DNA from 2 places in the Affinirhizobium gouqiense genome. Region 1 is predicted to be linked to the other one. Evidence: predicted binding sites of a transcription regulator. Region 1 holds the regulator's gene; the other holds the start of a gene.
The links. Region 1 encodes HrcA, which represses chaperone genes, less so after heat shock. Its sites were predicted from a motif close to GTTAGCACTCNCNNNNNGNGAGTGCTAAC; they were not measured.

Region 1 (10,691 bases):
ATGACGGATGAGCCGGTGCTCTTCTTCCGGAATCCGGAGCGTCAGTTGAACATTGTCTACCGCCGGAACGACGGCAATATTGGCTGGATCGACGCCGCCAGTATCAAGGGATAAAAGCCTGACGGGAGCGTCCGCGACGCTCCCATACCCCCCACCATGCTTAAGGGGGAAGAAGGATGGAAAGAATGGCGTTGGCAGACCTGCTGCAGCAAGATGCAATAATCCCCGCCCTCAAGGTGAACTCCAAGAAGCAGTTGTTGCAGGAACTCGCAGCCAAGGCTGCCAAGCTGACCGGCGTTCCAGAGCGCGAAATCTTCGACGTGATCCTCCAGAGAGAGCGGCTCGGTTCCACCGGCGTCGGCCATGGCATTGCCATACCGCACGGCAAGCTTTCGAGCATCGACCAGATTAGGGGCCTGTTCGCACGCCTCGAAACGCCGGTCGATTTCGAAGCGCTTGATGACGAACCGGTTGATCTCGTCTTTCTTCTTCTGGCGCCGGAAGGCGCTGGCGCGGATCATTTGAAGGCGCTGTCGCGGATTGCACGGGTGCTGCGGGACCAGGAACTGGTGGCCAAGCTCCGGGCGACGGATTCCGCATCGGCCATCTATGCCTTTCTCAATGAAGAACAGGCCTCGAACGCCGCCTGAGCGGCGGCGCGACGCGAACGATGAAAAAAGGGCCCGCTTGTCGCAAGCGGGCCCTTTTTTCATGCTCTCGTCTCCGAGGGTCCGGCCGCCCAAGCGGCGGCCCTTCCCCGTCGGCGGCCCTCTCTCAGGCCTTGTCGGTATCGGCGCCGGCTTCTGCGGCATTGGCTTCGGATTTCGGACCACCCTTGGCCACGCCCACCATGGCAGGCCTGAGGACGCGCTCGCCGATCACGTAGCCGGCCTGGACGACCTGCACGACGGTATTGTTCGGCACATTGGGATTGGGGACTTCGAACATGGCTTGATGGAAATGCGGATCGAATTTCTGTCCGTCGGCTTCCATCTTGCGCACGCCGTGCCGCTCGAGCGCCGACAGCATGGCGCGCTCCGTCATGTCCACGCCTTCGATCAGCGCGGTGAGGCCGGCATTGCCGCTCTCCCTGGCATCGGCGGGAATGCTGTCGAGAGCGCGGCGCAGATTGTCGGAAACGGCCAGCATGTCCCGTGCAAAGGCGGTCACGGCATAGGACTTGGCATCCTTGACGTCGCGATCGGTGCGGCGGCGCAGATTGTCCATCTCGGCCGCCAGCCGCAGGAAGCGGTCGCGCAATTGCTCGTTTTCCGCCCGCAGCGCCTCCAGCGACTCCTGCGCCGCCGGCGGCTGCTCGGCAGCCGTCGATGCCGCCTCTTCCAGCCTGGATGCGACAGCTTCCGCGACGTTCTCGTTCTCAGACGCGTCAGGTCCGTTCTTCTTCGTCTCGTCGGTCATGACGTTCTCCGGTAAGGGGTTGGATTTGAGCCCGATATCGAGGTTTGCCGGCAAAAAATCAAGGCTTGGCTTCAGGATAAGCAAAGGGCTCTAAAGCAGACTTGCATTGGCCTGCCAATGCTGCGTCCGCATAGTTTAAGGTTCCAACGCCGGTTCTGGCCGGAAAACCGTGGGCACTTTTCCGGAACCGGCTTAGAGAGGATTGCGTGTCAGACGACTCAAGAGCTGTGCCGTATAATCCACCATAGGCACGATGCGGGAATAGTTGAGCCGGGTCGGGCCAATGACACCGACCGCGCCAATGATGCGATCCTCGTCGTCGCGATAGGGCGCGACGATCAGCGAGGAGCCTGACAGGGAAAACAGCTTGTTCTCCGAACCGATGAAGATCCGCACACCGGGTCCCGTCTCGGCCAGTTCGAGGATTTCGATCAGGCTGTCCTTCTTCTCCAGATCGTCGAAGAGGAGGCGCAGCCGGTCGATATCATCCGTGCCCACCAGCCCCTGAAGCAGGTTGGCGCGGCCTCGAACGATGAGCCTGGCCGGCTTGCCATCCTCGTTGTCGCCGGCCCAGACCGCCAGGCCCCGCTCCACCAGGTCCTGGGAGAGCGAATCCAGCTCGGTCTGCACCTCGTCCTTGAGCGTCTTCAATTGGCCGCGCAATTCGGGAAGCGTCTGCCCGGTCAGATGGGCATTGAGAAAATTGGCCGCTTCCGTGAGTTGTGACGAGGTGACGCCGGCCGGCAATTCGATGATGCGATTTTCAACCTGGTTGTGTTCGCCGACCAAAATGGCCAGCGCCTTTGTCGGCTCCAGCCGGATGAATTCCACATGCTTGAGAACCGGATCGCTCTTGGCGGTGATGACGATGCCGGCACCCCGGGAGACGCCCGAGAGCATGCGGCTGGCTTCCGTCATCAGGCTTTCCATCGGCTGATCACGGTCCACCGCCCTGATCTGCCGCTCGATATGCGTCCGCTCCTCCGGCGACAGATCGCCCACCTGCATGAAGGCATCGACAAAGAAGCGAAGCCCGGTCTGGGTCGGCAGGCGGCCGGCGCTGATATGCGGCGCGTAGATGAGGCCGAGTTCCTCCAGGTCGCTCATCACATTGCGCACCGAGGCGGGCGAGAGCGACATGGGCAGAAGGCGCGACAGATTGCGCGAACCGAGCGGCTCGCCGGTGTCCAGATAGGACTCCACGATCCGCCGGAAGATTTCGCGCGAGCGGTCATCGAGCACGGAACCACTATCCTTGCCTGCCGATGTTTGAATGTCACCCTGGCGCATCGTACCCAATCATTGATTGCTATTGATGGAATATAATGCGTGCTGCGCCATTGGCAAAAGAGATTTCGTCGCCCATCGCCCCGCAGGCGCGCCTTGAACCGGCTTTTCCTTTGCAAAAGCCGCCCTTGAGCCTTAAGACGCGGGTCACCGAACCGTCAGGAGAACCAGATGCGACCCTCAGGCAGAAAAACCGACCAGATGCGCAAAGTCAGTTTTGAGCGCAATGTCTCCAAGCATGCGGAAGGCTCATGCCTGGTGAAGTTCGGCGACACGCATGTTCTGGTGACGGCAAGCCTCGAGGACAAGACGCCCCCGTGGCTGCGCAATTCCGGCAAGGGCTGGGTGACGGCGGAATACGGCATGCTGCCGCGCGCCACGGGCGAGAGGATGAAGCGCGAAGCCGCTGCCGGCAAGCAGGGTGGTCGCACGCAGGAGATCCAGCGCCTGATCGGCCGCTCCCTGCGCGCCGTGGTTGATCTGGAAGCGCTCGGCGAGCGTCAGATCACGGTGGATTGCGATGTGATCCAGGCGGATGGCGGCACCCGCACCGCGGCCATTACCGGGGCCTGGCTGGCGCTCCACGACTGCCTGAAATGGATGGAGTCGCGGCAGATGATCAAGGTCGAGCGCGTCCTGAAGGATCATGTCGCCGCCATTTCCTGCGGTATCTTCGCCAAGCAGCCGGTCATCGACCTCGATTATCTGGAAGATTCGGCCGCCGAAACGGATGCGAATTTCGTCATGACCGGCTCGGGCGGCATTGTCGAAGTGCAGGGCACGGCGGAAGGCAAGCCCTTTTCGCGCGACGAGCTTCTCACCCTGCTTGATCTCGCCGCGGCCGGCACGGCGCAGCTGGTCGAGATGCAGAAGCAGGCCATTGGCTGACAAGGGCGTGTCATGATCGACGGGATCCTGGAAACCGCCCTTTATGTGGACGACCTGGACAAGGCCGAAGCCTTCTATGGCGGCGTGCTTGGACTTCAGACCATTCGCCGGGGCGGCAACAGACATATCTTCTATCGCTGCGGCGCGGGTATTCTCCTGATCTTCAATCCCGACGAGACCATGCAGCCGGCGGATGGCGATCCCTTTCCAGTGCCCCCGCATGGGACAAAGGGTTCCGGGCATGCCTGTTTCACCGTCACCGCGGATGATCTCGACGCCATGGCGCAGCGTCTGCAGGCGGCTGGCGTCGCGATCGAAGCGAGCGTCACCTGGCCAAGCGGACTGCGATCGCTCTATTTTCGCGACCCGGCGGGCAATAGCCTGGAAATCGCGCCACGCACTCTCTGGACTTCATGAACGGAACACCCCATGCGCAAGCTTGAGACCCGCACCATCGTCGTGGCCAGCCACAATGCCGGAAAGATCCGCGAGATCGCCGATCTCATCGGCCCCTTCGGCTTTTCGGCCAAATCCGCCGCCGAACTGAACTTCGAAGAGCCGGAAGAGACCGGCACGACCTTCGAGGAAAATGCGGCGATCAAGGCTTTGGCGTCTGCGAAAGCCTCCGGCCTGCCGGCGCTGTCGGACGATAGCGGACTGGTCGTCGATGCGCTGGGCGGCGATCCCGGCGTCTACACGGCCAATTGGGCGGAGACGGCCGATGGCACGCGCGATTTCGCCATGGCGATGGAAAAGGTCGAAAAGGCACTTTCCGATCGCGGCGCCATGACGCCGGCCGAGCGAAGCGCCCGTTTTGTCAGCGTGCTTTGCCTTGCCTGGCCGGACGGCCATACGGAAATGTTTCGTGGCGAGGTGGAAGGTGTTATTGCTGAAGCACCGCGCGGCGATCAGGGCTTTGGCTATGACCCGATCTTTCAGCCGGCCGGCTATGAGACGACTTTCGGCGAAATGAGCGCCGAGGAAAAGCATGGCTGGAAGCCCGGGGAACCCGAAGCCCTGTCGCATCGCGCCCGTGCCTTCAAGATTTTTGTCGAAACCTGCCTGGAAGCCTGATCCTTGCTCACCGATGCCCCTCTCCTGCCCGACACCGGCGAACCGGGCTTCGGTCTTTATATGCATTGGCCCTTTTGCGCGGCCAAATGTCCCTATTGCGATTTCAACAGTCATGTCCGCCATCAGCCGGTGGACCAGTCACGCTTTGCCGCAGCCTTTCTGACGGAAATGGATGCGATGCGGGCGCTGTCGGGCCCGAAAACCGTGACCAGCATCTTTCTCGGCGGCGGCACGCCCTCGCTGATGGAGCCGGCGACGGTCGAGCGCATCCTCGATGGCATTGCTACGCGCTGGCATGTGCCGGCCGGCATCGAAGTGACCATGGAGGCCAATCCCTCCAGCGTCGAGGCAGATCGCTTTCGTGGCTATCGCAGTGCCGGCGTCAATCGCGTCTCCCTCGGCGTCCAGGCGCTCAATGATCGGGATCTTAAATTTCTCGGCCGCCTGCATGATGTCGAGGACGCGCTGAAGGCCATTCGGCTCGCCCGCGAGATCTTCCCGCGCATGAGCTTCGACCTGATCTATGCCCGCCCGGACCAGACGGTGGAGGCCTGGGAGAAGGAACTCAATGAGGCTGTTTCCTATGCCGTGGATCACCTGTCGCTGTACCAGCTGACCATCGAGGAAGGCACGCCCTTCTACGGCCTGCACAAGGCTGGCAAACTCATCGTTCCCGATGGCGACCAGTCGGCGGCCCTTTACGAGGCGACCCAGGAAATCACCCGCGGCTTCGGCATGCCAGCCTATGAAGTCTCCAACCATGCCAAACCCGGGGCGGAAAGCCGCCACAACCTGACTTATTGGCGTTACGGCGATTATGCCGGCATCGGTCCCGGTGCGCATGGCCGATTGAGCCAGCGCAGCATGAAGATCGCCACGGCAACCGAGCGCAAGCCGGAGGCCTGGCTCGATCTGGTGGAGAGAAATGGCCATGGCATGGTGGATCAGGACGTGCTCGACCGGGAGGAGCAGGCCGACGAACTTCTGTTGATGGGCCTTCGCCTGCGGGAAGGCGTCGATCTGGCGCGCTGGCAGCAGCTGTCGAAACGCGACCCCGATCCGGCGCGCGAGCAGACTTTACTGGAACACGGCTTCATCGAGCGCATCGGCAATTCCCGCCTTCGCTGCACGCCGAAAGGCATGCTGATCCTGGACGCCGTGGTGGCGGATCTCGCCTGCTGAGAGGCTCCGGCTGGCAAGGCCTGCTGTGCATGCCGGCTTTCTGACATAAGGCTGTCATTGCCGGGCTGCAGGATCGCCGCCGCGCCAGGTTTTGCAGGGAAGGAATAGCGGAATGATTGTCGATGACCAGTTCGCCCGCGAGGACATGGCGATCTTCTACGACAGCTTCAACCAGCACGGCGAGGATGGCGCCTTCTATCTCTCGCTGCCCAAGGCGCCCAGCCGAATTCTGGATGTGGGCTGCGGCACAGGCCTTCTGACGCTTTCGCTGGCCGAGATGGGGCATCAGGTCACCGGCGTCGATCCCGCAGAGGGCATGCTGTCGGTGGCGGCGCGCAAACCCTTGGCCGGGCGGGTGCGATGGGTCCGGGCATTTGCCGAAGATTTCGAGCTGGTCGAGCGCTTCGATCTGGCCATCATGACGGCGCATGTCTTTCAGGTCTTTCCGGATAATGCGGCAACGCTTGCCGCGCTCGGCAATATTCGCAGGCATCTGGTGCCGGGCGGTCGGCTGGTCTTCGAAAGCCGCAACCCGGCCATCCAGGAATGGCAAAACTGGACCCGCGAGCGGACGGCCGAGAGGAAAGAGCTCACCGGCATCGGGCCTGTCGAGGTCTACTACCAGTGGCGGGAGGCCGAGGGCGATCATGTCACTTTCGATGCCGTATACACGCTTCTGCGGACCGGCGAGCAGCGCGTCAGCGCGAGCACGCTGCGCTTTGCGGACAGGGAAACGATCATAGACCTCCTGATGGCGGCGGGCTTTCGTCTCCAATCGGTCTGCGGATGGTGGGACGGCGCAGCCTTCGACCGGCACACAAGCCGTGAAATGATCTTCTCCGCCGAAGCCTGATCGCTCCTGTCACTGCACAGGGCGGCTTCGCATGATGATCCGCCGCCACAGCCGGCCATCAATGGCCGCAAGGCCGATTCCGATCAGGAGAAGCCCCACAAGGTGGCGCAACGCCAATTGCTCGCCGAGCACCAGGGCGCCGAGCAGGATGGCGCTCGGGGGGATGAGGATCGTCACAAGCATCAGATTGGTGGCTCCGGCGGTCGCCAGGATCCGGAAGAACAGGATATAGGCGAGGGCCGTGGAGAAAAGCGCCAGGCCGAGCAGGGCGCTCCACGTCTCCAGGCCGCCGGGCGCAAGCGTCCAGGGACGATCGACCAGCAGTGTCACGGGAACAAGCAGCAGCGCGGACGCCGTGACCTGTCCAGCCGCCGGCATGATCGGGGCAAGACCCATGCTGCGGAAACGCCGCCCGAATATGCCGGCAAAGGCATAGGAGAGCGCCGCCGCCAGTGTCGCCAGTTCGCCCCACAGTGACCCGCCGCCGAGATCGACGAATGCGGGGCCAGACGGCGAAGGCGCCAAGACCGTAAGGCCAATCATCCAGACGACCCCCGTTATGCCGATCACGACGCCGGCCAGTCGATTGACCGTCAGCGTCTCATCCTTTGTCAGCACATGCGCGAGAAGGACGCCGAAGAGCGGCGTCGTGGCGTTCAGGATGGCAGCAAGTCCGCTGGCAATCTGAGTCTGCCCCCAGACGATCAGGGTGAAGGGAATGACATTGTTGAGGAGGCCCATGCCGAAAAAGGCAAGCCAGACCTTGCCGCCGCGCGGAATGGCGAGACCGGACAGGCGGATGAAGGCCCACAGCGCGAGCGCGGCCAGCAGGACGCGGGCCGTGACGATGGTCAGCGGCGGCCAGGTCTGCACCAGGATGCCGTTGAACAGGAAGGAGCCGCCCCACAACAGGGAGAGCGCCAGCAGCATCAGCCATTCCACCACCGTCATTGCTCTTTGCATGTCGCCATCTCCGCTCTGATCGGACGAGGTCTACAGCACGTGTCGCGTCAGGCCACCCGATTTCCGGCAATCTTCTGAACCTTGCGCGGCCCGCACTTTGTATAGCGGCACCGTCCGGATCCGCTTTGTGGATCAGCTGCGCCTGGCCAAGACATGCAGCCAGCGGGTTTCGGCCCCATCATAGCCGGAGCCGTCGGCCGTATCGATGGCGAGACTGGCCCAGCCGGTGCCATAGGCGTTTCGCAGAAAGGTCGCATCGGGATAGTTGAAATAGCGGCCGAGCCGATCATAGCCTTCCCCCGTGCCCGCCTTGAAGCTGGCAAAGAAGACGCCATCCGGCGTCAGGGCCCGGCGGATACGGTGCACTATGTCCGGCAGATCGATGCGTGGCACATGCAGGAGACAGGCATTCGCCCAGACGCCCTGATAGGCGGCAACCGCTTCGATCCGGTCGAACGGCAGAACCTCGACCGGCACAGGCAGCCTCTTTGCAGCCTCAGCCGCCATTTCCGCTATACCGTCCGTCGGATGCACGTCGAAGCCCTGTGCCAGCATCCAGGCGCTATCGCGCCCGCTGCCGCAGCCGAGTTCTAAGATGCGCGCGCCTGCCGGCAGGCAGGCGACAAACAGCTGAAGTGGCGCTGGAACTGGAAAAGCGCCGGTATCGGCGGCGTATTGTGCCGCCTTTCCGGCGTAGAAGGAGGCCGTCGCGGCAACGGGTTGCGTCATTGCCGCGCTCCTGCCGATCAGGCGTTGTTCTCGTTGATCAAGCGCTTGAGCAATTCGATCTCGTGGCTGAGCTTGGTGTCGCCAGAGATCAGTTCCTCGATCTTGCGCACCGCATGCAGAACGGTCGTGTGGTCCCTCCCGCCGAAGCGGCGGCCGATTTCCGGGAAAGAGCGCGGCGTCAGCGTCTTCGACAGATACATGGCAATCTGGCGAGGCTTCACGATCACCCGGGTCCGGCGGTTCGACACCAGTTCCTGCCGCGAGACATTATAGTGCCGGGCGACGATCCGCTGGATGTCCTCGATGCGCACGCGCTTGGCTTCGCCAGCACCGACCAGATGCGCAAGCAGCTCATCCACCCGCTCGATGGACAGTTCCGGCTCGAAGGAGCGCCGGAAGATCAGCTGGTTGAAGGCGCCTTCCAGCTCGCGTCCGGAATTGGCAACATTGCGGGCGACATGGTCGAGAATGGCATCGGGAATATCCAGCGCCGGATCGTCCTGCCGGGCCGTCTCCAGCCGACGCTTCAGCATTTCGAAGCGCATCTCGTAATCCGGGCTTTCCACCTCGATGGCAACGCCGCCCTGCAGGCGCGAGCGCACGCGTGGATCCAGCGATTCCAGCTCCCAGGGCGCGCGGTCGGCGGCAACGACCACCTGTTTGGCACTGTCGAGCAGCATGTTCAGGAGATGGCAGAACTCGTTCTGGATCATTTTCCCTTGCAGGAACTGCATGTCGTCGATGATCAGAAGATCGATATTGCGCAGCGATTCCTTCAGCGTCAGCGCATCATTGTCGCGAATAGCGGTGGCAAAGCGCCACATGAAATATTCAGCGGTGAGATAGACAACGCGCGGGTTGCGATCACTGTTGACCGCGGCATTGGCGATTGCCTGAAGAAGATGGGTCTTGCCGAGCCCGACGCCGGCATGGACGAAGAGCGGATTGAAGCGAACGGCGCTTGCGCCGGCCTCCGCAATCGTTCTTGCCGCTGCGAGCGCCACCCGGTTCGACGGTCCCTCGACAAAGGTGTCGAAGGTGTAACGGCTGTCCAGGGGAGAACCGAAGAGCGGGCTTGGCGCGCTGGAGGACCGGGCCGGCTGGCCGGACTGCTGCGCCTGCGCGGCGGTCGGAAAGCTGGCGATCTGGCCAATCTCGCGGGCGGGATTGCGGCGCGCGGCATGCGTCTGCACGGCTTCACCGGCCGGCGCTGCCCGCTCTTCACCAGAGGGGCGTGCCTGGCTGGCGCGGCTTGCGGTGCGCACGAGGATTTCCACCTTGAGGATGCCCGCATCTTCAGCCTGGAAAATGGTGGTGATCTGATCCAGGTAGCGATTGTTGATCCATGATTTCAGGAAGGTCGTCGGGACGGTCAGGCGGACGACGCTCTTGGACACGGAATGCAGCTTCAGGCGCGCGAACCAGCTGGCATAGACCTCGGGGCCTACCTGAGCCTTCAAGCGTGCACTGAAGCGCTCAAACAGGGCATCATGCTTCATTTCGGATTTGTCTCCCGCCGCCTGGGCGCAAACTGAACCGTTATCCTCAGACGCCTTGTTCCCGCTCTCCAGCGTCCGGGATGTAACCGTATTCATCTGCATTCTTCGCCGCCTTCTCATTGTTTACCCGCCGGAGCGGTTCATCCGCCCGCCGGGACGTCTTGCTCTTGAAGGCGGGGCCACCTGTTCACCTCGTGTCGAACAGAAAGTTCCCGCCTTTGCTTCATTGACCCCGCATGACATGCAGGGCAGATCCGGTTGCCAGCCGGCTTGGACGTTCCCCGTATGCGTCCTGTCGTCTCTCTACCCCTGGCCGTTGAGGCAGACCTTTTCTCTTGCTCCTTCCAGGCGCGGTCTTCTGCGCCACAGATGACATGCGCAGTTCCCTGCGCGACACATTCGATGCGCAGCCCCCTGCGCCACACAAAAATCCAGCCCCCGCGAATCCGAGAGGATTCCGGCGAACAACTTAAAGTTACAAGAAAAAGACGGATCAGCACGATCCGCTGCAAAAGTTAGAAGACCCGTCGCCCGACATGTCGGTGCGATCAGCGACCTTCCGGAGAGTTCCCCTGCGCCCTTGCTGGAGCTTATTAAGGCAGGATCGGAGGGCGATATCAACGATGAATTTTCGGCAAAATCCGTCCCTCAGCGTTGACTCTCGAAGCCGAATTTGACTCGGGAACCTGCCCGCGTGGGAGAATCTCTGTTGAATCAACAAGATTCAAATTCATGCCTATAGCCGGACCAATGTGAAGGCCGGAAAAATAAAATTTGCTTGACTCGTTTTGCCCCTG
Region 2 (10,691 bases), on a different replicon from region 1:
CTCAAGCGCCTGTCCTGACGGGCTCGGCGCCTTGTCCGCTTTCTTCCGGGGGGGCGTCCCGCCCAGCTCCTCCAGGCTGCGCGCCGCGCCCGAAACCTGATTGAGTTTTGACCCTAGAGGAGCTTCCGCGATGACGAAACGCCGCCTTCTGATCACCGGAGCACAGGGTTTCGTCGGTCGCGCGGTCATGGATCGGGTCGCAAGCCATTATCCCGACGGGTTCGATCCCGTCGATTTCATCGATCCGGAGACGCATCTGCGGCCGGATATCCGCGATGCGGCGGCGGTCGAGCGGGCCATTGACCGGGCACAGGCCGATGCGGTCCTCCATCTTGCCGCCATTGCTGCACCGCGCCAGGCGCAGAAAGACCAGAGCCAGGCCTGGATGGTCAATGTCCTGGGCACGCTGCATGTCGCGACCGCCATGCGACGCCGGACGCCCGCCGCCCGGCTGATCTGGTCCGGCAGTTCGGAGGCCTATGGCAATGCCTTCAACAGATATGCCGAGCCGATCCTCGAAGAGGCCGCGCTGGAACCCATGAGCGCCTATGGTGCCACCAAGGCCGCCGCCGATATCATGCTGCGCCAGATGGTGCAGGACGGATTTGACGTCGTCGTCTTCCGGCCCTTCAACCATACCGGTCCCCAGCAGACGCCCGATTACGTTGTGCCGGCCTTTGCCAGGCAGGTGGCCCGGATCGAAAAGGGCCTGCAGGAGCCGGTGCTCCAGGTGGGCAATCTCGCGGCGCGCCGGGATTTCCTCCACGTGCAGGATGTCGCCGAGGCCTATCTATTGGCCGCCCGCAGTTCCGCACCCGCCCGCCATTGCTACAATATCTCCACCGGCCGGCCGGTCTCCATCGAAAGCCTGCTGAACGGATTGCTGGCCCGCTCGAACAGCAAGATCACCGTGGCCGTCGATCCCGCCCGCTATGTTGCCAATACGGTTGAAACCGCTTCCGGCGATCCGTCGGCCCTGCAGGCGGATCTGGTTTGGTCTGCGTCTTTTTCGCTGGACGAGACGCTGCAGGCGGTGCTCGATGCGCAGCGGGCAGCGCTCGAGGCCGTCGATGCGTAATACCAAATGTCGATGATAGGAACTGATTGCGCCGAAGCGATTTTTTTCCTTCGCCGGCTTTGTCTAAATCCTCGACCGATGCGGGAGCATCGCTCTACGGTCTGCGTCCCACGTCGGATGAAGGCCTCCGGTCCCACGCAATGGGTTCCTATCATCGACATTTGGTATGATACCCCGTACCCGAAGAGATCCGGCCGCTGCAGCGCAAGACGCGCACGGTCCTCAGAAGGCCAGTTTCAGCACCAGGGGGTGATCGCTCACGGTAAGCTCCATCTGCCTCGTGTCCTGAAAGGACGCGATCGCGGATGTGCCGCTCGTCACGTCGAAAAGATCCGCCCGCCGCACGCGATCGGCCAACCGGACCTGCACGCGGCTCGATCCTGCCAGCGCCTCGCCCCATATGACGAGGTGGAACGTGCCGTCGCTGTGCTGCAAGAGCAGATCATGCACCGTCTCCGGTTTCGGGCCGATCTCGTAATCCAGCCGGCCGGGCGACGGGCGGCGCGCGGGATCGGCGAGGATCCGGCTCAGATTGTGCAGGTAATGGGCCGCAAGCCTCGGGCTGTAGTCCGGCCGGAAGAAGCCGAAGGTCTGATTTCCCTGTTCGTCGGTGCGGTCGCGCAGGATATAGACGGAGGTATAGCTGTAGCCTCTGGCAAATTGCGACAGATAGAGATTGACCAGGTTCAGCCCGTGCATCCGCTCGTCCACCGCACCGCCTATCGTCGCCCCGGTCTCGGTCGTGACGCGCGGCAGGTCCTTCAACGCCTCTTCCGAATAGCCTTGATACTGCTTGGCCCAGGTTCTTCCGAAGTTTCCGTAAAGACCATCGACCAGGGAGGCGCTGGTCGGATCGGCAGCATTCCAGGCCTTGTTGTCGGCCGGTTCCGGCACGCTCGGATGATAGAGGTAATTATGCACATTGGCGTAATCGGCAAACCGGGTCCCGGCCGGCATCAAAGTCCCCGCGCCCTGTGGAATTTCGAGAAATTGCAGGCCGGCATTGTCCGTCTGCGCCCCGGGCTCGCTCACCGACCAGACCGGATATGACTTGAGCAGGGGATCCGCCTTGACCGCCCGGTAGAGGTCGGCATGAAGCTTGGCCACCGGCAGCCAGGAGAACCGGCCGCCGCCCTTTTCGCCCCGATAGGTCACCGGCCAGTTGTTCGGCTCGTTATTGCCCTCGAAGGCGAGAAGCGCACCCGCCTTCGCCAGGATGCGCCCGGTCGACAGGAGCCGATCGAGATCCGCGCTGCCGCTGACAAGGCCCCAGCTGATCTTGACCCCGGCTTCGCGGTGCAGCCGCAGAAAGCTGTCGATCCGGAGAGGGCCTTTTTCCGTCAGGCCTTCGATCCCGCCCCGCAGCCAGCGGAAACCGCCATAGCGAACCATTGCGAGCGTTTCGGCATCAGGCTGTCCACGATCCTCGAAGGTCGAAACGACGCCGATACTGTCAAGGAATGCGGCGGTCGGCCTGGCGAACACCGCCTCGGCGGTCGCCGGGCGCGCGACAAGCCAGAGCATTGTAACGACCATGCCCGCAAGGCTTACGCGTGACCACAAGCCAGCCGCCAGGGCTTCCTTCCATCTCGCCATAGCGATCTTCTCTCCTCAATAAGATTTTTGGCAAAAGGTCCGGCTCGTTTCCGTCTGCACTGGGTCTTCTATTTGTAAAGCTACACTTATTTGAAGAGTTCAGCACAGGAATGGCAGGACCTAACTTGCAAGCCATAAAGTATTGAAGGCTTCCCAATTTGCGACGGATTTGCATGAGATTTCAGCGATCACGGTCGTCTTGATTATGCTCCCTCTGTTCACTTCTTTCACGTTCCAGTTGGTGGAGACGGGAAACACCCTGCTGTGCGGCATTTGCTTTCGTGCTATCGGTAGGCCGTGTTGCATCCTTATTGGGCTCTTCCGAACGCTGTAGTTCACTCATTTCGAGCATCTGCCTGCGCAGATCGACGATCTCGCGAGCGAGGGAGGAAACTTCTTCGAAGCCTGACCGGTCCTCTGGACCAGCGCTGCGCTGAAGGTTGAATAGTGCCGTTTCAACCGTCTTTTCGTACGCTTCGAACTCTGGGCGTGTCTGCTCGCGCATGTCCTTTGCCTCCGACAACATGTCTCTGATTGCGACCATATTAGAGCGGTAATCACGGCCAAAATCCGCATGAATGACGGCACCAGCAGGCGATTGATCCACCTGGGCAAGGCCGCTTTCGAGATAGGAGCGATGCTGAGCGGCATAGGCCGCAACCACTGTGTCGCCGGCGTTGACTGCAATCTTCTGCCATGTCTCCTGAGCATTTAGAATGTACTGGCGGCTTCTCTGGCTCGTCGCCACCACGCGCCGACCAGCTCGCTTTGCGTCATATCGCGCCTGTGCCGGCTCGCTGGTGCCTACATGCTCGGTTCGACCGTCATGCTTGACGGCGCGAACCTGATTTCGCATGAAGGCTGGCGGCGTGGCGAACTCTCGCCGATCGGTCATTTCCATATCGATGCCGTGGTCACGCGCCTTCTCGGCCATGACCTCCCGCCATTGCCGGAAGGTGGCCGGAGTCGTCTCGATCCGATCGCCCGATTCCGACCGCATCGTCACGATGGCATGGGCATGAACATGCGGCCGCTTGCCCCCCTCCCCTGCTTCTTTCGGATCGTTCTCCGGATCGTGCATAGCGAATACATAACCGTGGCCCGCAAACTGCTCAGCCAGGAAGTCGCGAACAGCTCCTTCGAACGCGACAGCATCCGTGCCGGCACGCGCCGACATGATCACGTGCATCACGTCACGGCTCTTGCGGCTGTGCAGCTCATCCCGCCATTCCTTTTGCACCAGGTCGCCCGCAGCCTTGTCATCGGCAATCGAACGTCCCTGATCGTCTCGAACGTCGTTCCGCTGCGCGATCAGGTCTCGCAACTTGGCAGCGCCATATTCCACGCCGTTGCCATAGCCTGTGAACGAGAAAGCCGCAGGGGCCTCTTTCGCAACGGCGCTGGCGTTGAAACGCTCCTGAACGATGGCGGCCGCCTTCGCGTCAGCCGTCAGCCGCTCGCCCTGCCCGCTGCGCAGCACGACATAGCCCTCGACCTTCAGCGATCCATTGTTTCGGGTTTCGACAGAGTAAGCGTAGCGTCGATCACCAAAGCCACTGCTGAGAATGTCCCGCACCATCTCATGCGGGTTCGAGCCGCCGGAAACGCTCACCTCGACGCTAAACGCGCCGATATCGCGGCTCTCGGTCCTGTTTTGGAAAAGGTGATCCCAATCGCCACGGAGACGCGCCAGCTCCTCACGGCCACGCAACGTCTCGCCGTTCTCGTTCTCAACCTTCAGCTCCCCCCCTCTGGAAACATAGTTGAGCATCGAGCCGACGCGGGCGCCACCACCGTAGGAAGCCAGTTTGACAACTGCTGGCTGGCTTCCTTTGGCAACGCTCGCAAGACGAACATCCATTGATCGCATAGCACCCGAACCGGCAGCGACCGAACTCGAAGGGGATGACACGTTGAATGCCGAAGTCCTCAGGCCTCCCCTAGATCCTGAGCCCCGTTTCGACATCCCAACCTGGTGCTGCAGATTCTTCAGTCTCTTCTCAAGCTCTTCCTCGACAGCGCTCCGACGGCCGCCAAGCGTCATTTCGTGCAATAGCGCCGCGCGCCTTTGCTCCCATTCGCTTGTGAACGTGCCGAAAAAGAACTCCACGGCCTACACCTCGCCTCGGCGCTCATGCCCGGCACGGCGCGAAAATGTCCGCAGCTCACTCATTACGGCCGCCTGAATCCGCTGGACGTTGCCAAGGTTGATGTCCAGCTCTGAGGGATGGACACTCTTTCCTGCATTCAGGGAGCGGGCGACCTGATTCAAATTGATGCCGATCATCCGCATGTCTTCGAGCAATGCGGCCATGATCAACCTGTCTTCCGCAGTCAGAATAGGTCGAACGCCAGCACCCTCGAGGAGCAGAGAACGGAAAAAAGCAGACACACTCATACCGGCCGACTTGGCCGCTTCTTCGATAGCCGAATGCTCTGCATCGCTGACGCGGACGTTGATGAGACGCCCCTTGCGTTGCTTGGCTGTCGGCACTTCGATCGTGTCTTTACTCGTCAATCAATTAAGCCTTCCCGGAGCCTTGCGACCGTCATCGTGGGCTTGTCCCACGATCGTGATGCAAAATGTAAAACATTTTTGCGTATCCTGCCACTCTAAACCTAAAGCACTATCCCCCAATTTCAACCAAATTTCACCTCTCGACTGGCTCCGCTCCGCTTCGCTTCGCACCCTTTCCGTTGGAACGCTCACCAGGGTTCACCGCCAAACCGCTTCTGAAGGCCTTTGTCTGTCCCTCGTACTCAGGCGCAAGGGACGCTTCGCTCTTCGCCCTTGCGCCCTCCGTGCGAGCGCCAAAGACGGCCTCACGCGGCTCCGGGGTTCACCACTCGACCTGAGCACTCGGCTAAACCACACGACTAACTCGTGTGGTTTGATAGATGTCCTAAAGCGTGCGTTCACACGTATGTTTTGATCTTAACCTGCTTGTGTTCACATGTTAGATTTGCTTCGATGTGAAGATCTTAACAACGAAGCAGTTGGAGTGGTCTGCTGCCGCATCAACGTAGGTGCAACTCCACACCTACCTGCCCATGTCATGGATCTCGGTAATGTGAGAGACGAATAATGATCGCCTTGGAAAGACGAGGCACCAGCAAAAGAAATTCTTTTGCCCAAGACGTGATAGCCTCACAACTTGGATGAATTACGCACCCAGGCTGATCCTTCAGCCCGTGCCTCAGACATACCAGATGCCGTCCTTGATGGCGGCGGCGACATTGGCCTGGTTTTCCGCGCTTTCGGAGAAATCGGCCATCAGTCTTTCGCGCTGATAGCCGGTCGAGAGCTTGGCGTCCCAGAAGCCGAAGCCGTCGGAATCGGGCGCGCGGCCAAGCACATTTTTGTATACCAGGCTGATAAAGGCCGTATTGGTCACCGTCTGCGGCGTGCCATAGGTGGAGCGGAACTCCTGTGAATCGATGAAATTGGCCGACATCCAGATAAGATCGCCCTTGCCGGCATCGATCTGCTTGATCCAAAAGCCGAGGCCGGGACCATCCGGAACCCGGTCGAGGGCCGCCTTGTAGAGGCGGTAGACCTGCCCGGCATTGCCGCTGGTATCGAAGGCCAGAGTGCCATCGGAAAATTGCAGCCGCTCGATATTGGTCAGCTGGTCGGTCCCCTGCCCCGTCACCGTCACGGTGGCGCCGGCCTTGGCAATGGTGACGGCGGCGCGGCCGACAGAAAAGACGGCGGTATCGGTTCCGGCCAGGCCGTCGATCACGTCATTGCCGGCCGACAGGACGAAGACATCATTGCCGGCGGTTGCCGCCGTCTTCTTCGCCGCGCCATACAGAGCCTGAGCGCCGGCAATATCGCCGGTGTTCAGCGTCAGCTGGTCATTGGCGAAGGCATACATGATCTGGGTCTTGTCGTCGGGATGGCCAAGCCCGATGGCATGGCCGATTTCATGCACCGCCGTCGTGTAGAAATTCGACTGCGTAGCGCCCAGCACGGTCTTGCTCGACGACCAGCTTTCCGCCAGGTCGAAGCGGATCTCCGCGCCGCTGATCGAGTAGCTGATGCCGTTCAACGAGCTTGCCTGCCAGCTGGCCTCGCCCAGGGTCTGCCCGGCGCCGTCGATGGCGTCCCAGCCGACGCGGATATTGGCCGATGTCCCATCGGCGATCTCGACGAAATCGATATCGGCCACCGTCTCCCAGGCGGCAAAGGCGTCCCGCACCAGTTGCTGGAAGGTGGGATCGGCCAGAGGCTGGAAGGCATAGCCGCCCCAGCTGCGGCCGGCAAAGCTCCAGAAGATCTGGCCGCCGGAGGTTCCATAGCTCGGATTTCCCCATTTCGGTCCGGACAAGACATAAGATGCCATTTCAATTCCCCCGAATTCTCTTGGCCACAATCCTGGCCACAAACCTTGCCGCAAACCTGTCAGTGATCGTCGACCCCACATAGCAAGATGCATCACCCGCCAAGTTACGATACCAAATGCCGATGAAATTGCATCTCGCTTCCGCATTAAGTCGAATATTCTCGCACATCCTCCTGCTGCGCTATGCGCTTTTCAGCGGCAAGGTCCTGTCGGTGCGGGCAATCTGCACCCGCGACGGCAAGGACGTCTATCTGGTGCGCCACAGCTATACGCCCGGTTGGCACCTGCCGGGCGGCGGCATAGACAATGGCATGAGCAGCGAGGAGGCGCTTCTGGCGGAATTGCGCGAGGAGGGACATCTCATGCCGCTCGACCGTCCTGTGCTGCGCCAGATCTATCTCAAATCCGACAGGCTGAGCCGCGAACACGTGGTCTTCTATACGGTCAGCGTTGCCCAGGAGACCGATTTCACCGGCACGCTGGAAATTGTCGAAAGCCGTTTCTTCGGCCTCGACAGCCTGCCGGCGGATCTCGATCCTGCCGCCCATCGGCGGATCACCGAATGGGCGACCGGGGGCTTTTCGGCGCGCGACTGGTAGCGCCGGCAATGCGCTTGGGCTCAGGGCGCTTCAATACGCGTCCTCGGCACGTCCTGGGCATGTCCTCAGCGCTTCCTGATCGCTTTTCGAGCGCCTGCACCCAGATCCCGGCCCTCAGGGCAGGCGAAGCGCCTGCCAGTCCTGCGGCCTTGCCCCCTTGAGACACAGGATGGTCTTCCAATAGCTCCACCGAAAACAGGAGCCGGTGGCAAGGCCTGTGGCAATCGCATCGGCCAGCGGCCCGGCCGGCGGCGGATCGAGAAAGACCGACAGAACGCCCGGCTCCAGGCGATCGGCGCCTGTCTCCTGCCGACAGTCATTCTGCGCCCGGGCCAGATAGGCGGTGTTGATGGCGATCCCCTTTCGCGCCGCGACGATCTGGAAATAGAGATATTTCATGTTCTCGATCGTCGCGTCGCAGCCATAGGGCCGATCAATGTCGATCCGGTCGATGGCCAGGCTGTTCCAGCCGCTATAGTCGAAGGGGCGCGGCATGGAGAGGAGCGCAAGATTGGCCTGCCGCAGAGGCTGCGTGTCGAACCACTGCAGGCAAAGCGCCAGGATCAGCATTGGCAGGGTGAACCAGATGCTGCGTCCCCTGAAGGCATAAACCAGCGAGAGAAAGAGCAGCGAAAGACCGACAGGCCAGAAAAAGCGGCCCGCGGCACGGAAAATGCTGGTCAGGACCGACAGGGGTGCAAAGAGCGGATAGCTGGCAATCTTCTCGCCGCCGAGGAAAATCTGGTTCGACAGCGCATAGACCGTCAGGCCGAGCAGCATCAGCAGGAAGACCGGATGGCGCCGGACAAAGCGCTCCACCGCCCTGCCCTGCCAGCGCACAAGCGCCAGGAGCACGATCAGGAGGCCGCCCAGGCCGAGATAGTTCATCCCTTCATATTGTCCGCCCGTCGCATCGACGGCCGCACACAGGGCTCCGCCGCAGACCGGGCTCAACAGATTCATGCTGAAGATGCGATAGGTATCGGCCGTATCGGACTGACTGCCGCCATAGCCGAGCAGGAGGGCAAGGCCGCCCACCGCGACGAGGCTCGACAGCGCCATTTCGATCGCGCCGAGCGCCTGGCGGCGCTGCAGCCCACAATCGGCGGCCGCGGCAAGCGTGATCGCAAAGGACATGGCCAGAAGATAGGGATGGATCAGCAGAAGCGCGCTGTTGAGAGCGGCAAAGGCCAGGCTGTGACGGTGAAGCGCGCCGGCTGTTGCGACGCTGCGAAAGTAAAGGCCGAGCGCCACCAGCAGCAGGCCATGGGTGGCGAGCGCCGTATGCGTCAGGCGGGCAAGCGAGGCCGGCCATAAAAGGGCAAGGCAGGCGGCGGCAAGAGCAAGAACAAGGCTTTTCTGCTGCAGGCTGCGCAGGAGAAAAACGGCTCCCAGGGCCAAGACCAGCTTGTTGATGAGATGCCAGAGGCCGAAATACTGGAAATTCTCCGGCAGCCAGGCGTAAAACGGCTTCACCAGCAGGGCCGCCAGCGGGATGCTGTCCGTCAGCGCGATATGGATGCCCTGCGGCGGATGGACGAGCTGCGTCGTCAGAAGCGGCCAGCGCCATTGATCCTTGGCGAAGAACAGCCAGCCCGTCACATGCTGCGGCATGTCGCCGATTTCGAAATAGACGCTGTCGCCGAGCAGGAATTGCAGCGGATGCGGATAGGTCAGGGCAAAGAAGGCCAGCGCCAGGCCCGCGGCAAGTCCATAGGATGAGAGGGCCGGGGTTGCGGCGGATGAAAGCGCGCCTCGAAGCGCGCCCGAATGCGTGGCTGGATGTGTGCCCGAATGCGCCGGCGAGAGAGCGGGCGGGCGGACGGATGTTGGGTCGGATGCCCTTCGGGGCGCGGCCGCCTTGCTGCCGAACACCCAGAATTTGGCGGCGATGAAGGTGAGGACCGGCACCACCACCAGGGCGATCGCCAGGATCAGCCAGTTCGGCAATCCGGTCAGGGCCGACAGCGCCATGACGATGGCCTGGGTGAGGCAAAAGGCGGCGACAGCCACCAGCGCGAAGCGCGGCAGGCGCTCGGCATGGCGGCGCTGTCCCTCTGCAACCGCAAAGGTCAGATGGCTATGGCCGAGATAGGAAACGAGAAAGGCCGCCAGGAAGCCGAACGGATTGGCATAGGCAAGCGGCATGGCCTGCGACAGAAGAAGCGCCACGCCGTAATGCACGGCGGTGGACGAGACACCGACCAGGCCGAAGATCGCGACCTGACGGAATTTCGCATAATGCGGTGCCAGGCCGGCCGGCATCATGATGCGAAATCCTGATTTGCCCCCGGCCCTGTGTCCTTGGCGTCCCTTTGGGCTTCCCTCTGGCCTCCGCTCTGGTCTCCATTCTGGTCCACACCCTGGCTTCCGCCATAGCCTGCGCCGGGCCCCCCGTTGCCGCCGTCGTCCTGACCTCTATTTGAGGCGGTAGCGGAGGCGGGTTCGACCATCCGGCCCTGGCCGCGGGCCGCCTGCCCGTCCTGGCGTTCCTCATAGACCTTGTTGGCGACGAAGAGCGGTCTCTGCTTCACCTCGATATAGACCCGGCCGAGATATTCTCCCAGCACGCCAAGCCCGATCAGTTGCACGCCGCCGAGGAAGAGCGTGACCGTCAAAAGCGATGCATAGCCGGGGACATCCACGCCCTGGATCAGCGTCTTCAGGATGATGAGGGTTCCGTAGAGGAAGGACAGGCCCGCGGTGGCAAGGCCGACATAGCTCCAGATGCGCAGCGGAAAGGTGGAAAAGGAGGTGATCCCGTCCAGCGCGAAATTCCACAGGCGCCAATAGTTGAACTTGGTCGTTCCCGCCTGCCGTTCGCGCCGTTCGAATTCCAGCGCATAGGTCTTGAAGCCCACCCAGGCGAACAGACCCTTCATGAACCGGACGCGTTCGGGAAGCGCGTTCAAGGTCTCGACGACGGCGCGGTCCATCAGCCGGAAATCGCCGACATCGGCCGGGATCTTGAAATCCGCCATGCGGTTGAACCAGGTGTAGAAACCGCCGGCGGTGACGCGCTTCAGCGGGCTGTCGCTGGCGCGCGACACCCTTTGCCCATAGACCACGTCG

Region 2: the regulator HrcA is predicted to act here: its motif matches at 5,356-5,384, upstream of QTJ18_RS00165 (DUF6290 family protein).

Annotation. Positions count from the first base shown of each region.
Region 1 covers NZ_CP129382.1:3,186,113-3,196,803, reverse strand. The annotation lists gene hpf (ribosome hibernation-promoting factor, HPF/YfiA family) at 1-114, shown strand, start outside; gene ptsN (PTS IIA-like nitrogen regulatory protein PtsN) at 186-650, shown strand; gene grpE (nucleotide exchange factor GrpE) at 775-1,419, opposite strand; gene hrcA (heat-inducible transcriptional repressor HrcA) at 1,612-2,709, opposite strand; gene rph (ribonuclease PH) at 2,878-3,594, shown strand; gene QTJ18_RS23445 (VOC family protein) at 3,607-4,011, shown strand; gene rdgB (RdgB/HAM1 family non-canonical purine NTP pyrophosphatase) at 4,024-4,668, shown strand; gene hemW (radical SAM family heme chaperone HemW) at 4,729-5,850, shown strand; gene QTJ18_RS23430 (class I SAM-dependent methyltransferase) at 5,963-6,703, shown strand; gene QTJ18_RS23425 (DMT family transporter) at 6,713-7,666, opposite strand; gene QTJ18_RS23420 (class I SAM-dependent methyltransferase) at 7,799-8,395, opposite strand; gene dnaA (chromosomal replication initiator protein DnaA) at 8,413-9,996, opposite strand.
Region 2 covers NZ_CP129379.1:37,967-48,657, forward strand. The annotation lists gene gmd (GDP-mannose 4,6-dehydratase) at 1-18, shown strand, start outside; gene QTJ18_RS00150 (NAD-dependent epimerase/dehydratase family protein) at 131-1,078, shown strand; gene QTJ18_RS00155 (glycosyl hydrolase) at 1,301-2,674, opposite strand; gene QTJ18_RS00160 (relaxase/mobilization nuclease domain-containing protein) at 2,856-4,784, opposite strand; gene QTJ18_RS00165 (DUF6290 family protein) at 4,788-5,192, opposite strand; gene QTJ18_RS00170 (DUF4214 domain-containing protein) at 5,872-7,020, opposite strand; gene QTJ18_RS00175 (NUDIX domain-containing protein) at 7,137-7,619, shown strand; gene QTJ18_RS00180 (DUF6311 domain-containing protein) at 7,734-9,887, opposite strand; gene QTJ18_RS00185 (glycosyltransferase family 2 protein) at 9,884-10,691, opposite strand, start outside.